3 regions of the Vibrio sp. R11-SG3-ISO9 genome follow, and region 2 is predicted to be linked to each of the others. Evidence: riboswitches for the same ligand, from Rfam matches in the RefSeq annotation. Region 2 holds a riboswitch; each other region holds the start of a gene.
The links. Region 2 has a riboswitch for thiamine pyrophosphate ahead of thiC (phosphomethylpyrimidine synthase ThiC). Riboswitches for the same ligand answer to the same signal wherever they lie in the genome.
Positions count from the first base shown of each region.

Region 1: linked by a shared signal. The riboswitch ahead of thiD (bifunctional hydroxymethylpyrimidine kinase/phosphomethylpyrimidine kinase) and the one ahead of thiC (phosphomethylpyrimidine synthase ThiC) in region 2 are both predicted to bind thiamine pyrophosphate.
Region 3: linked by a shared signal. The riboswitch ahead of thiB (thiamine ABC transporter substrate binding subunit) and the one ahead of thiC (phosphomethylpyrimidine synthase ThiC) in region 2 are both predicted to bind thiamine pyrophosphate.

Region 1 covers NZ_JCBDGU010000004.1:69,449-73,275, forward strand. The annotation lists gene AC6R05_RS01070 (ABC transporter ATP-binding protein) at 1-350, opposite strand, end outside; gene thiD (bifunctional hydroxymethylpyrimidine kinase/phosphomethylpyrimidine kinase) at 340-1,200, opposite strand; TPP riboswitch at 1,304-1,415, opposite strand; gene AC6R05_RS01080 (hypothetical protein) at 1,753-2,004, shown strand; gene AC6R05_RS01085 (MAPEG family protein) at 2,098-2,490, shown strand; gene AC6R05_RS01090 (TerC family protein) at 2,589-3,545, opposite strand; gene AC6R05_RS01095 (hypothetical protein) at 3,547-3,753, opposite strand.
Region 2 covers NZ_JCBDGU010000051.1:3,724-7,550, reverse strand. The annotation lists gene AC6R05_RS18950 (thiamine phosphate synthase) at 1-345, opposite strand, end outside; gene thiC (phosphomethylpyrimidine synthase ThiC) at 345-2,285, opposite strand; TPP riboswitch at 2,444-2,542, opposite strand; gene crcB (fluoride efflux transporter CrcB) at 2,609-2,992, opposite strand; gene AC6R05_RS18935 (multicopper oxidase domain-containing protein) at 3,102-3,827, opposite strand, start outside.
Region 3 covers NZ_JCBDGU010000002.1:47,592-51,418, reverse strand. The annotation lists gene mpl (UDP-N-acetylmuramate:L-alanyl-gamma-D-glutamyl-meso-diaminopimelate ligase) at 1-888, shown strand, start outside; gene AC6R05_RS00310 (flavin prenyltransferase UbiX) at 928-1,551, shown strand; TPP riboswitch at 1,595-1,714, shown strand; gene thiB (thiamine ABC transporter substrate binding subunit) at 1,767-2,759, shown strand; gene thiP (thiamine/thiamine pyrophosphate ABC transporter permease ThiP) at 2,830-3,827, shown strand, end outside.

The DNA of each region.
Region 1 (3,827 bases), on a different contig from region 2:
GCACTTTCCAAGCTTTGAGTGTCTTTCCCAGCAAAGCGCCGGCTTAGACATACGTTATCAATCACCGATAGCCAAGGCAGCAGCAGATCTTGCTGTGCCATGTAGGCAATCTTGCCCTCTAGCGATTGACCATCACTCGTCTTCACGACACCTTGCCACTCAATGTTCTCACCCAATAGACCAGCGAGATAACGTAAAATGGTGGTTTTCCCGCAGCCACTTCTACCCAATAAAACGGTCCATTGAGATGCAGGAATCGCTAAGCTCAGGCCTTGCAACGTCCGATGTTGGTTATCGAGATAACGAATGCTCGCGCTGGTGATTTCAACGCCAAGAGGCTTAGCGGACATCAGCATGACCTGCGTAGAAGTGATTCACAGGTCCGTGCCCTTGACCGACATTTAATTGATCTGCGTGGGCAATCGCGTCCGAAATATAGCGCTTACCAAGCTCAACGGATTGAGTCAGCTCATTCCCTTGCGCAAGGTAAGAGGCGATAGCCGAAGAGAGCGTACAGCCAGTACCGTGTGTGTTCTTGGTTGGGAATCGTTTTGCGCTGATAAGAGCAGTGTTGGTTGGCAGAATCAGTAGATCGTTGCTGTTTTCGTCTTGCTCTAAATGGCCACCTTTTAACAGCACCGATTTTGCGCCCAATGCTCGAAGCTCTTCAACCATGTCTTGCATGTCGGCTTCGCTTTCTGGCACAGGTTTACCTGTCAGTGCTGCGCCTTCTGGAAGGTTTGGTGTAATGATGTCGGCAAGTGGAATAAGTGCTTCTTTCAAGGTGCTGATGGCTGACTGCTCAAGCAACAAGTCACCACTGGTCGCAACCATTACCGGGTCAATAACCAGATGTTTGGGTTGATACTGCTTAATCTTATCCGCTACAACCTTGATGATGTTTGAATCTGCCAACATGCCGACTTTGACCGCAACGACATTCAGGTCGCTGAATACCGCATCAAGCTGGCTTGCAACATGATCTAATGGAATTGGAAAGATGGCTGAAACGCCTTGTGTATTTTGCGACGTGATTGCGGTGATCACTGAACACGCAAAACTACCGGTCGCAGACATGGCTTTGATATCGGCTTGAATACCTGCGCCGCCGCCACTGTCTGAACCCGCAATGGTTAACACAATTGGAGTGCTTGAAGAAATGGACTGAGTGTCGATTTGCGTGCTGGAATGCTGTGTCATGGTCGCTCCTACCATCTAAAAGACGTAGGAGAACTGAACTAAAACCGAGATGGCAGGCACCAGAGATCGAAGGATCGATGGAATGAAAATCGGTACCGCATAGGTTTTAGTATCAATAGTTCCCTACGCCAGTACTAACTGAATCAGGTTCAACGGGTCTCGAAATTCGATCTCAGCAAATACAACACGGTGTAATTGCCCCCCGACTATTTGCATCCATACTAACAGCACTCTTGAGAGTGAGGTAATAATTTTGCAGATTATTATTTACTAAAGCGTGAACGAAAGCGTTTTCGTCCACAATTTCATCAGATTTTGGAGGTTGAAAAACATCCAATTGAGAGTGCTACCGCCGCAAATTGTCCAAAATAGTTTATCCAACCTAACGGCTGCATTACGCTTCAAAGTAAAGCGAGCTGAACTCTCCAAACCATTGAACATAGTTATACATCTATAAAACGTTTTATAAACACAATTGATAATACATTGCACCTAGAGTATAAGTGTTTGTTAAGTAAAGATATGTACTGATGACTAAACGGGGAACATAGAATGGAAGTTAGAAGTGCCAATATATGGATTAAACTGCGTGAGCAAGGGTTCACTCGTTTTGTTGTAACGTCGACTGTTAGATCCTTTTTAATCGCTGGGCTGCTGTTGATGGCGACGAACTTCATCCTAGGAGCAGAAGTGACGCTGGCTAATACACTGCCAACGCTACTCACAATACTCGTCTCGCTTGGGGTGAGCTTTACTTTGATTTGGTTCTACGTAAAACACAGATACCAGTCGCAGTCCGTTTAACTGAGACACACAACCTACAAACCGACTAGACTATAGCTTTCGCACACTGATTTATCTGACTTAAGACTGAATACCCGATACAAGGACGGTAGATTGAATACTCTGATTTATTGCTTAATTGCAGCTGCCCTACTTCCCTATCTAGCGAAAATCCCGGTGGCTATCGCTATGAACAAACTGGGTGGCTACGACAACAATCACCCACGTGATCAACAGGCGAAATTGCAAGGGTTTGGAGCTCGTGCACTTGCCGCGCACCAAAATGCGTTTGAGTCTCTCATCGTATTTTCAGCATCGATACTTCTTGCCATAACAACGAATACTGTCAACGAGAGCGTGCAGTTGTTTGCAATTCTCCATATCGGTTTTCGAGTGGCTTACCACATTCTGTATTTGGTCAATATTGGTGTTATGCGCTCGATCTGCTGGGCGGTTGCGATAGGCAGTTCGTTTTTCATTATGGGGCAATGTATCCAAAGCTTATAAGAATGACGCTATTCGATGATGGAAAAGTCTGTAATCAGTTGAAGTGAACCTGTACGTAAATGTAACCATCCATGGTATTTAGGCTTTATTTGGCAACCTTAACCCACGCGATCCAATACGGCAGGCTTTAGTCTGTGAGAGATGTAAACCACTGGCTCTGACCACAGTGAATCAAGCTCTTCAGCATATTGTGCGCCAGTCATTGGGCGGCTATATGGGTGAACTTTGGTTCGAGGGTGACTTCGAACATTACCGACTGCATCAACATCAACTATATAGCCGCTGTCATTGCTGCTCCCACGATTAGGCTTAGAGAGCCTTAAGCCAATCGGTGCACCTCCCTCAGGTGTCGGTGGCGTTGTAGAATTCTGCTTGTTCAAAACGATATGCAAAACTTCCTGTAGCAAACCAAAAGCGAGTACGACATAGATGTAGCTCTTATCCAGCTCGATCCCTACTCCTTCCAACATAAGAACGACACCAAGCATGACTAAGAAAAGCAGTGCCAGTAGCTTCAAGCCGGGGTGTTTGGTGATGGTGGTTTGAATAGCCTCTGCTAGTAGCACCATGATGACAGCTGACACAACAATCGCGGTTATGATAATCGTGACTTCGTCCACCAGTGCAACGGCTGTAATCACAGAGTCAAAAGAGAACACAGCATCAACCGCAATGATCTGCAACACAACCAACATCAAGCTAGTGCTATTAGAACGTGGTTGTTTTACTTTCGGTTCCGTAAGCCACGCGTGCAATTCATGTAGGCTCTTTAACAATAAGAAAGCGCCCCCAAAAATCAGAATCAGATCTTTTCCTGACCAAGCCCAGCGAGAAATCGATACGAGTGGCTCTGTCAGAGTCATCAGCCAAGACACTGAGAATACTAACCCGATTCGCGACAACACCGCCAAGCTGATGCCTAGGTTACGCACTCTTCTTTGTAAGCGTTTTGGTAGGTCTTCAACCAAAATCGAGATGAAGATGACATTATCGACACCAAGGATAACTTCTAACAATAGTAAGGTTCCAAATGCCACCATATAGTCTGCAGTCATACTATGCGCCCCCAACTAAATGTTGAATCACGGCAAGCAAGAGCAACGCACCGACAACGACGCCCACAGAAAAACGTGCGATTGAGCCAACTACTCTACGATTACTTGACGAATAAGTAGAACCACTCCCAACCAAAACTGGAATAGAGCGAATCGGATCAGCTGCTGACCATAGGATGATGAGTTGTGTGATAAATAGCGTCAGCATGATTACGCAGTCCCCGTATTACGCGATAACGCCAGTTTTTGTCTGCGCTTTTTGTAGACATAGATGTATAGCAA
Region 2 (3,827 bases):
GTGATGCCAGATATCTAATTGACTGGAATTCTGAGCATCTCTCGAGTCTCTATCTAGAATACCAATGAATATGTCGGTTGACTCCTGATGACGACACTCTCTAATACTCAGCCTAGAATGATAGTAAAGCTTGTAATCTGAGACGTTAGAAGCCTCAACATCAGAGACAATGTCAGTTGAAAAGCTAGTAGTGTGTTGGTCATGAATGAGCTGTATCGATTGAGTTGGGCTCACACCCAACTCAACGTTTTCGATAGTAAAACCCTGCTCTTTCGCCAACAACAAACATTGCTGAACTAAGCCAGTTAGCTCAATCAATGATGACGGAATAAGGATTTTGTTCATTAATCGGCAACCTCTGCACTAGCGGCTGGATGATAGAGCTCAGACCCTGTTTCACGGAACTCTTGCGATTTTTGACGCATCCCCTCTAATGGGTCATCAAGCATCTTAATCGATATCGCTTGGTCAGCAGCAACCTGCTCTGTATCTTTGGCATATTCGCGTACCTCTTGCGAGATCTTCATCGAACAGAATTTAGGTCCACACATAGAGCAGAAATGGGCAACCTTACCTGACTCTTGTGGCAAGGTCTCATCATGGAAAGCTCGCGCCGTTTCAGGATCGAGAGAAAGGTTGAATTGGTCTTCCCAACGGAACTCAAAGCGCGCTTTTGACAAAGCGTTATCACGTACTTGTGCACCTGGGTGGCCTTTAGCGAGATCACCAGCATGAGCAGCAAGCTTGTAGGTAATCAAACCGGTTTTAACGTCTTCTTTATTTGGTAAACCAAGATGCTCTTTTGGTGTCACATAACAGAGCATTGCACAGCCATACCAACCAATCATGGCGGCACCAATACCCGAGGTAATATGGTCATATCCTGGTGCAATATCTGTCGTCAATGGACCTAGGGTATAAAACGGCGCTTCATGACAGTGTTCAAGCTGCTCGTCCATGTTCTCTTTGATCATATGCATCGGCACGTGACCCGGCCCTTCAATGATCACCTGTACATCGTATTCCCAAGCGATCTTGGTCAGCTCACCCAACGTGCGAAGTTCAGCAAATTGAGCTTCATCATTAGCATCAGCAACTGAACCTGGACGCAAGCCATCACCTAGCGATAGAGCAACATCGTACTTAGCACAGATCTCACAGATCTCTCTGAAGTTGGTGTATAGGAAGCTTTCTTGATGATGAGCCAAGCACCATTTAGCGATGATTGAACCGCCTCGCGAGACGATACCCGTTACGCGCTTGGCAGTCATAGGTACGTAACGAAGTAATAAACCAGCATGAATCGTAAAGTAGTCAACACCCTGCTCAGCTTGTTCAATCAGAGTATCTCGCATCACTTCCCAGTTTAGACTCTCAGCAACACCATTAACCTTCTCTAGTGCTTGATACATAGGAACCGTACCGATCGGCACTGGGCTATTACGCAGTATCCATTCGCGCGTCTCATGAATATTTCGTCCAGTAGAGAGATCCATTACGGTATCGCCACCCCAGCGAGTTGCCCATACTAGCTTCTCAACCTCTTCCTCAATAGAAGATGACACGGAAGAGTTACCGATGTTTGCATTGACCTTTACCAGGAAGTTTCGACCAATAATCATTGGCTCAGATTCTGGGTGATTAATATTGGAAGGAATAATTGCGCGGCCTTCAGCGACCTCTTTACGAACGAATTCAGGAGTGATGTCTTTAGGCAGATTAGCCCCAAAGCTCTGTCCTGGATGTTGCTGAGTTAATACTTCATCACGGTACTGAGCTCTGCCCATGTTCTCACGCAGAGCAATGTATTCCATTTCTGGAGTAATGATGCCCTGACGAGCATAATGCATTTGAGTTACACACTGGCCATCTTTAGCACGTCGAATACGTGGTAGATTGCCGTAGCGAAGCTCATCTAAGGTCTCATCTTCTAGGCGTTCTTTGGTGTAAACCGAACTCACATCATCAAGTAGTTCAGTATCAGCTCGTTCTTCAATCCAACCCTCTCGCAGCTTCGGTAAGCCATTATAAAGATCGATTTCGTGCTCTGGGTCCGTGTACACACCCGAAGTGTCATAAACGCGAATAGGCTCATTAGGCTCAAAGATTGGCGCCTCTTTGGTGCCACCTATTAGGCTATCGGCTAAAGAGATCTCGCGCATAGGGACACGAATATCGGCACGAGAGCCTTCTACGTAAACCTTGGTTGAATTTGGGTACGGCTGTACCGAGAGAGTTTCTATAAACTGTTTTGCTTCCAGTCTCGCTTGCTTGCGATTCGACATAGCATTTTTCCTTGCTTCGTTATTCTAGATAATAAATTCGGATAAAAATGCTTGGCGGAAAGATGCGACAAGAGGAGCTGAGCATAGACATACCTAAGGCAGGTAAAAACGGTCTATTGCTTAGCTTATTGATAGGTCTGCTAGAGAGAATTCCAGCAAGGATATCTTCTCTTGTTCCCTTCGCAGGTATTAACCTGATCAGGTTCAACGGATCCCGAATGAACGGTCTCAGCCTTATGGCACTCCGACAAGTGAATTCAGTATATAAAATCGGCTTGGTTAAACCAAGCCGACCTGTGTGATTTTAATACGAATCTGGAAAACTAACTCTTAATTAGCAACTGAAAGCCAATCCAGGCTGCCGAAATACTCAATACCACATTCAAAAGAACATTGAGTCCCATCTTAAAAAAAGCGCCCTGCTGCATCAATAACACGTTATCCATAGAGAAAGTGGAGAACGTTGTTAATGCACCTAGAAAGCCTAACCCAATGATCTGACGCCACGGTTCAGTTGCTAGCATCTCATTTTCGAATGCAGCGATCAGCAGACCCATAATAAATGAACCGACGACATTCACCGTCAGGGTGCCGTATGGAAAACCACGCCCTAGTAGCACGACACACAACTCAGATATTAGGTAACGAGAACACGCACCAAATGCACCGCCAATGGCGATAAACCCCAAAATTGAAAACTGACCCATAATTCCCCCACATAAGACTTAAGGATATTCTAGCCTCACTCGATTTTTTTTCGAGATAATTAGTGAATAAATTACTTGGATAAATTTTAAGATTAAAAAGTTACAGGAGTCACTTTACTTCAATATAACCCATCAAACCGGTCTTCATATGTTCAATGACATGGCAGTGATACATCCAACGGCCTGGGTTATCAGCAACAAACGCTGCCTTAGCACTGCCATTCTTACCAAGCAGAACGGTATCTGTGTGGAATGGCTCTTCGACTTTTTTCCCATCCAGCTCAAGTACGGTAAAGGTATGGCCATGAATATGGATCGGGTGGTGATACTGAGTCACATTCTTGAGATCGAAAATGTATGTCTTTCCTAACTCTAACGTCGCAAGTGGTTCAGGAATATTATCCTTACTCATCCCTTCCCAAGCGCGCTTGTTCGTGAGCCAGAATTTAGGCATCGACTTGCCATCTTTTCCTGTCGGACTGATCGCTCCCTCCCACTCAAACAGAAAGTCGATTTCAGTGGCATTCACGAGGTCTAGATTAGGAACCGGGTTGAGTGGTAAAGAAGGTAATGTCTGCTCAGATGGTAAGTTCGAGTCCACGACTTCTAATGAACATAATGAAAATGGAAAACGTCCTTTCATCTGCAAGACATTTATAGTGGTACCTTTAGTCGGAGCAACAAACCCAATATCCACTCGCATGCCCGGACCAATCTTATGTTGTGTCAATCGATAAGGCGTTTTGACAGGGTTGCCATCGATAGCAATAACCCAAGCCTCCACACCCTCGACCGCAATAGGATAGGTAATCGTATTGTCGACATTAGCGATTCG
Region 3 (3,827 bases), on a different contig from region 2:
GAAGCTGACGAGTATGACAGTGCTTTTTTTGATAAGCGTTCTAAGTTTGTTCATTATCACCCACGCACTTTGGTGATGAACAATCTTGAGTTTGATCATGCGGATATTTTCGACGATCTTGAGGCGATTAAGCGCCAGTTCCACCATTTGATTCGCACTGTTCCAGGCAATGGGCGAATTTTTGCTCCTCAACAGGACCGTGCTCTTGAGGATGTATTGTCTCGCGGCTGTTGGAGTGAAACGGAATTTGCTGGGGAAGAGGCGGATTGGCGTGCGGAAAAGCTAGTCAAAGATGGCTCGCAGTTCAACGTGTTCTTCCAAGGTGAGTGTGTCGGAATGGTTGATTGGCCGCTGGTGGGTGATCATAACGTCAATAATGCTCTGATGGCGATCGCAGCTGCAAGACATGTTGGTGTGACTCCAGATCTAGCATGTGAGTCTTTGGCGAAGTTTATCAATACCAAGCGTCGTTTAGAGCTAAAAGGGGAAGTTGCTGGAGTAACGGTGTACGACGATTTTGCGCATCACCCAACTGCAATTGAACTAACTTTGGGTGGCTTACGTAATAAGGTCGGCAACAACAAAATTATCGCAGTGTTAGAGCCTCGCTCTGCTACGATGAAACGAGGCGTGCACAAAGAAACCCTTGCTGATTCATTGAAGCAAGCAGACAGCACTTTCTTATTCCAACCAGACAACATCGATTGGTCGGTTAAAGATGTCGCAGACGCTTGTCATCAGCCCGCTGTTGTCAGTGACAACCTAGATGCCTTAGTCGCAAGTATTGTTGAGCAAGCGCAATCTGGTGACCAAATTTTGGTGATGAGCAATGGTGGTTTTGGTGGTATTCATCAGAAATTACTTGATGGATTGGCGGCCAAAGGTTAAATACACGCGTTCTAATCGATTTAAGAAGTACAAGAGATCATGACCAAACAGAGTAAAGCGATTACCCTCGCATTCACTGGCGCTTCTGGTGCCCCATATGGTTTGCGCTTACTAGAGTGCCTACTCGCCGCTGACTATCAGGTGTACCTGTTGATATCGTCAGCCGCCAGAGTGGTGCTTGCAACCGAACATGATCTCAAACTGCCTTCAGGTCCCGATGCGGCCAAAGCAGCATTGGTTAAACACCTAAATTGCGACCCTGAGCGTTTGGTTGTGTGTGGTAAAGACGATTGGTTCTCTCCTGTTGCGTCAGGCTCTGCTGCACCGAAGCAGATGGTGGTTTGTCCATGCTCGGCAGGGAGTGTTGCATCAATTGCCCACGGTATGTCAGATAACTTGATTGAACGCGCTGCGGATGTTGTCATGAAAGAGCGCGGCCAACTGCTGTTAGTGGTTCGAGAGACGCCATTCTCGACGCTACACTTGGAAAATATGCACAAACTCTCGACTATGGGAGTGACCATCATGCCCGCAGCTCCTGGTTTTTATCATCAGCCAAAATCGATCGATGACCTTGTCGATTTCATGGTGGCTCGTATTCTTGACCACCTAGGTATTGAGCAGGGTTTAGTACCAAGATGGGGCTACGATCAGCGCCATTAAGGCGAACTTTGTAGCTTATTGGTTAAAATACAATTACAATTCTGCTCACTCATCGGGGAGCTAAACATTCAAATTATGAATGGCGGCTGAGATCAAGTGTCAACTTGGGACCCGTAAACCTGAACCAGATAATGCTGGCGTAGGAATTGAGTTAGGCAGTACTTTTCCATTGTCCTCCCTCAAGCCTGTGCCGCTCAGACCATGGAGAGCGTCCAGTGAAATTTGCATTAACCACTCTTGCTGTTACTACAGTAGCTTCTTTTTCCGCACTAGCGTCCGATAATACTCTAACTGTTTATACCTATGACTCTTTCGCTGCAGATTGGGGCCCGCGTCCTGCTGTCGAGAAAGCATTTGAAGAGAAATGTGGTTGTGACGTGAACTTTGTTGCGCTGGAAGACGGTGTTTCAATTCTTAACCGCTTGCGTCTAGAGGGTGGCAATAGCAAAGCCGATGTTGTGCTTGGTCTTGACCAAAACCTAATGGCGGAAGCTAAGAAAACAGGCCTACTATCTGAACACAACGTCGATACTTCTTCTGTTGTGCTACCTAATGGCTGGGACGACAGCACCTTTGTTCCTTATGATTTCGGTTACTTCTCATTTATCTACAACACAGAAAAGCTATCAAACCCACCTAAGAGCTTGAAAGAGTTGGTTGAGCAGCGTGATGATCTTAAGGTGATTTACCAAGATCCTCGTACTTCAACACCAGGCCAAGGTCTGATGTTGTGGATGAAGTCGGTTTATGGCGACGATGCAACTCAAGCGTGGAAACAGCTTTCCAAGAAAACCGTTACTGTCACCAAAGGCTGGTCTGAGGCTTACTCAATGTTCCTTGAGGGCGAGTCAGATATGGTGCTTTCATACACGACCTCACCGGCTTACCACATCATCGCTGAAAGCGACACTAAGTACGCGTCTGCTGACTTTGCTGAAGGTCACTACACGCAAGTGGAAGTGGCAGCAAAAGTGAAAGGCAGCGATAATGAGAAGCTAGCGGATGAGTTTATGGTATTCATTCTAAGTGACGAATTCCAATCGGCGATGCCAACGGGCAACTGGATGTACCCAGTGACGGATGTCGAGCTACCAAAAGGCTTTGAGCAACTGACGATGCCTAAGAAATCTCTGAGCTTTACTTCTGAAGAAGTGGCTGAGAAGCGTAAGCCATGGATTCGTGAGTGGCAAAACGCCCTGACTTTTTAATTGAGTGCCCAACGTCGGGCATTAAGCCTCTATCTCAATTAGGGGCTAAACATCGAGACAATCACTCTTTATGTTAAAGAATACACCTAAGGTGGGTATCTGGGTCGCATTGACCATTACTGCCTTTGTGGTTTCATCGGTAGGGGCATTGCTTAGCAATGCCCCTTCTCTTGATATCAGCCAAGTATGGTCTGATCCGTACTATTGGCACGTTACCAAATTCAGTTTCTACCAAGCGACGCTATCCATGTTATTGAGCGTCGTATTTGCAGTTCCTGTGGCTCATGCCTTATCTCGCCGCCAGTTCCCAGGGCGTTCTCTGCTGCTGAGATTGTTTGCTTCCACCTTGGTTCTGCCCGTGTTAGTCGGTGTTTTTGGTATTTTGGCTATCTATGGCAACAGTGGTTGGCTGGCAAAACTGCTTCAAGCTGTTGACGTAGAGCTGCCATTCTCCATTTATGGATTGAATGGCATTTTGCTTGCGCATGTCTTTTTCAATTTGCCCTATGCAAGTCGATTGTTGTTACAAGCCTTGGACACGGTTCCAGTGGAGCAACACAAGTTATGTGCACACCTTGGAATGAGTCACTGGGATAAATTTAAGTGGGTTGAATGGCCACGTCTTAAGCAACAGCTACCGCATGTGTGTGGTTTAGTCTTTATGCTCTGCTTTACCAGTTTTGCGACTGTGATGGCATTGGGCGGCGGTCCTAAGTCGACAACTATCGAGCTTGCTATCTATCAAGCGATTAAATTTGATTTTGATCTTCAAGCTGGTGCTCTGTTAGCGATCTGGCAGATGCTACTGTGTGGTGTATTAGCGGTGAGTATTCAACGCCTTTCTAAGCCTGTTTCTGTAAGCGTTGGTCAACTGTCTGAAGCGAAGTTTTTGGTTAAGGACACCTATAGGTCAAAAGCTTGGGACAGCTTTTGGATCATCGTAGCCTCATTACTGGTTTTACCGCCACTGTTGATGGTCATTGTGGGTGGCTTAAACAGTGAAGCGATGGCGGTGTTAACCAGTGAACCGTTTTGGCTAGCGCTATTTAACTCACTGAAAGTAGCGAT